2 regions of the Corynebacterium efficiens YS-314 genome follow, and region 2 is predicted to be linked to the other one. Evidence: predicted binding sites of a transcription regulator. Region 2 holds the regulator's gene; the other holds the start of a gene.
What was found. Region 2 encodes LexA, which represses DNA repair genes until DNA is damaged. Its sites were predicted from a motif close to CGAACANNTGTTCG; they were not measured.

Region 1: a site for LexA is predicted at 775-788, ahead of CE_RS08570 (HNH endonuclease signature motif containing protein). Genes of this name have one in related genera too.

The regions. Positions count from the first base shown of each region.
Region 1 is NC_004369.1:1,811,230-1,813,433, forward strand. Features, by position in the region: gene fmt (methionyl-tRNA formyltransferase) at 1-87, opposite strand, end outside; gene def (peptide deformylase) at 100-609, opposite strand; gene CE_RS08570 (HNH endonuclease signature motif containing protein) at 858-2,117, shown strand; gene CE_RS08575 (primosomal protein N') at 2,139-2,204, opposite strand, start outside.
Region 2 is NC_004369.1:1,926,647-1,928,850, forward strand. Features, by position in the region: gene CE_RS09105 (hypothetical protein) at 45-254, opposite strand; gene lexA (transcriptional repressor LexA) at 821-1,576, shown strand; gene CE_RS09115 (DeoR/GlpR family DNA-binding transcription regulator) at 1,880-2,204, shown strand, end outside.

The sequences.
Region 1 (2,204 bases), 120 kb from region 2:
AACGGCGACCACCTCATGCTCGGAATCAATCAGTTTCTGGAGCGCGACAACCGCCGGTTCCGGGGTGCCTGCGAACACTAGACGCATGGTGGGAGTCCTTTACTTGTTGAACCAGTCGGAGGCACGGATGACACCCATCGCGGCCTTGCGTTCGGCCGGGTCGAGGCGCTTGAGGAAGAGCACCCCGTCGAGGTGATCGGTCTCATGCTGGATGCAGCGCGACAGCAGGCCGGAGGCCACCAGACCGATGGGATTGCCGTCCCTGTCCTGCCCGGACAGCTTGACGGTTTCATACCGGGTGGTCTCAGCCGAGACATCCGGGATGGACAGACATCCCTCCTTGCCGGTCTGGGTCTCCTCCCCGATCGGCTCCCACACCGGGTTGACCACATGACCGCGCAGGCCACCATCCACATGACTGCAGTCGAAGACGAAGACGCGGCGCAGCACGCCGACCTGGTTGGCGGCCAGGCCAACGCCGCCGGCATCCTCCATGGTATCGAACATGTCGTCGATGAGTGTGGCCAGGGACTCGTCAAAGTCAACGACCTCGTCTGCCCTGCTGGTCAATACCGGATCGCCGAAGATTCTGACGTCACGAACGGTCATGGTTGAGATGGTTCTCCTTATAAGAGGTGGGGTGCGGGATTCGCCCGGGCCACTGTCGCAGGGATCACCGGGAGATGTTCCACCATCCTATCGCCCGGACCGGACACTTCCCCACCCCGCCCGGTGGGAGTTGAGGGTGCGGCTGCCTGGCAAGGTGAGAGTTTTCGAAATCATGTTCGAATAGTGTTCGAATAAGGGGCTCGGCGTCCCGACCGTGACCTAGGGTGGAATAGAACAAATGATCTAACATGGTCACCGCAGGGGGTACCACCATGACCACCGTCACCACCGACACGACACCGTACTACTACACCGTCAACAACCCCACCGACCCCATGGCCGTCCACATGACCACCATCCGCCAGACGGACTACCTGGCCTGGGAACAGATCCTCCCCGATGAGGACGCCGACTTCGAACACACCGTGGCCACACTGTCCATCTCCACCGGCCTGACCCGCAACCGCGTCACCCAGATCATCCTGGCCCTCTACCAACTCCGGGACCTACCCGGCCTCCATGCCCTCCAGCATGACCTGTTCCACCTCGACACCCAACGCCTGATTGCCATCTGCAACGCCCTGTTCGGTCTCAACCCCGACCACCTGGCCACAGTCGATGACCATCTCACCGACTACCTCACCCCGACCACACCCAATCAGGTCCTGCCCTCCGCCCGGGCCATCTCCAACAAGATCGCGGCCATCCGGGACATGCTCGATGATCCCCGGGCGACCAACACCACCCCGGGCACCAAGGAGGTCCACATCTCGCCCAACCCCGATGGCACCACCGATCTCCAGGCCACCCTCGACCCGGTTGATGCCACACTCATCGACGACGCCATCCGTAACCACGCCAACGCCACCGGGAAGACCGCCGCCGAGGCCCTCGTGGACCTCATCCTCGGCAAGGCCACCGTCACGGTGGATCTGCATCTCTACACCGCCTCCGATCTCGCCGATGCCCCGGTGTGGGCCGGTGGGATCGGCTGGCTTGATTCCTGCACCGGGGAGAAATGGACCGCCCGGGCCACCCGGACCCATGACATGGACAAAGCCAGGGATAAACACCTCAACGGTCATGATCCGTGTCATGCCCTCAAGGCTGCGGTGAAGGGACGCGACGGAACCTGCCGGTTCCCGGGATGCACCGCCAAGGCGATCAACTGCGACTGCGATCACCGCGTCAACCACGAGGATGGCGGTGGTACCTGCGTGCACAACCTGTGCAGCCTGTGCCGACACCACCACAACGACAAGACCAACGGCCGGATCACCTACTTCATGGACCCGATCACCGGGATCGTCATCTGGCTCCTTGCTGATGGCACCTGGGCGGTGACCGTCCCGGAGGGGCCATTGACACCGACGGGGGCGAGATGGGCGCAGACGGTCTCACAGTACCGCACCAAACACCGTCAGCGCTGGGCGGCGGCTGCGAAAGCGGAAGCCACCGAAGAGACGACCCAGACGACAGGAGGCCAGGATGATGAACCACCGTTCTAGTCCCCAGGCTGGACAAGAGCATTACCCGATGTGGATCGGGTCCATCTGCACACGCAGCGGCAGGTCATTCTTGCGGGCCGCCCGCGC
Region 2 (2,204 bases):
TAGGACTTACTCATCTAGGTCACCGGGCCACCCGTTCCCCACACTCATCGCTGACCACCCAGGGAATGGGGGTCAATGTCCAGTCCAACCATCTGGGTTTCGCTGTAGGTGGGCAGGGCTTCCTCCTGCCCGGTTTGGGACAGGAGGATCCCGGCGACGATCACCAGCCCGAAGAAGGCCCCACCCGCCCACTGTTTGAGGTTGTCACTAATCGAACGCGATAGGTGATTGTCAGTCCGGAGGGTCACATCCACGCGGGGTGCCTCCCCCACGGAGCGCAGCGGGGTGTTCGAATGGATCCCGCGTGCCGGGTGACGGTGCTCATTTCCGTAATAATCCTTCCTATTCGAATTTCTAAGCGTTCGAACATGCACTGGATTTGACTGGAAAATCTGCGCGCGCCCACCACCCCATACCGCAGCGGGTGGCACGACCACACCACCTCGCCCTTTACCGCCTCGACCACCCTGACCAGCTGTTATGGAAATAGCCATGATCCTGCCCCTTTCGCCTGGAGATATTCTACAAACCCGGCCCACCACCATCGAACACCGTTATCGTTCACATGTTCGACTAAATTCTCCTCTCGATTTATAGCAGCTGGAAAGAATGATGTCTACATCCGGGCCGAAAAAGTCGAACACTCGTACCATTTCCCCAGGCGAACATGTATGGTTGAGACAACGGAACCCATAAGAACGGTTCGAACAGTCCCCCGCTTCGCACCAGCTACCCACCGACCCGGCCGCATCCCGGGATCGGACCAATGGTCGAAACCACCCGGACACCGATAACCATCAACTGGAAGGACCTCTACCCCATGGCCACCGAGAAGACCCCCAAGGCCCGAGGCAGTCGGGGCAGCCGCACGGTGACGATGCTGCCCAACGGTAAACCCGATCCCGCCAGCCTCTCCGACCGTCAGCGCAGGATCCTCGAAGTTATCCGGGATGCCGTCGTGCTCCGGGGTTACCCACCGAGCATCCGCGAAATTGGTGATGCGGCAGGTCTGCAGTCCACCTCATCCGTGGCCTACCAGCTGAAAGAACTGGAGAAGAAGGGCTTTCTCCGCAGGGACCCGAATAAGCCCCGCGCTGTTGACGTCCGGCATCTCCCGGAGACCGACAACCGCACCAAGGCCGGACCGAAAGCCAAGGCCCGCCCCACCGCCGGCGCCTCCCCGCAGCCAGAGCTTGCCAGCAGCACCTCATTCATCCCCGTCGTGGGCAAGATCGCCGCGGGCAGCCCCATCCTGGCTGAGCAGAACATCGAGGAGTACTATCCCCTCCCCGCCGACATCGTCGGAGACGGTGAACTCTACATGCTGCAGGTAGTCGGCGAGTCCATGCGGGACGCGGGCATCCTCGACGGTGACTGGGTTGTGGTACGTTCCCAGCCGGTTGCAGAGCAGGGGGAATTCGTCGCCGCCATGATCGAGGGGGAGGCAACAGTCAAGGAGTTCCACAAGGACGCCTCCGGCATCTGGCTGCTGCCCCATAATGATTCCTTCGCCCCGATCCCGGCGGAGAACGCGGAGATCATGGGCAAGGTTGTCTCGGTGATGCGCAAACTCTAGCTCCACCCGTGGACTACCCTGTTCGCCTGATCCCTCTCGGTGCGAACGGGGTTTTTGCTTTTCTGACCACATTCGGGGGTGGATGGAAGAAGTCAACCCCGTGAATCCAATAGTGGTTTTAGTGTGGATTTGGCGTGCTCTTAGACCATTTTCCACATTCTTCCTGCCCGATCTAGTGAGATTTCCCCTTCTTATCACGCCCCACATGACAACTTTTCATAGGATTCGGGCGTTGGATAGTGCGATAATGGAAAACAATAACGGGCATATATCTCAAAATGTCTTTTTGCTTTAAGGAGTGGCATGTACGCAGAGGAACGACGTCGTCAAATCGCCTCATTGACGGCGGTTGAGGGTCGGGTGAATGTCACTGAGCTGGCGGGGCGGTTCGACGTGACAGCTGAGACCATCCGCAGGGATCTCGCGGTGTTGGATAGGGAGGGCATCGTCCACCGCGTACACGGAGGCGCTGTCGCAACCCAGTCCTTCCAGACCACGGAGCTCAGCCTGGACACCCGCTTCCGGTCCGCCTCATCCGCCAAATACTCCATCGCGAAGGCTGCAATGCAGTTTCTGCCCCCGGCGAATGGTGGCATGTTCCTCGATGCCGGAACCACCGTCACCGCTC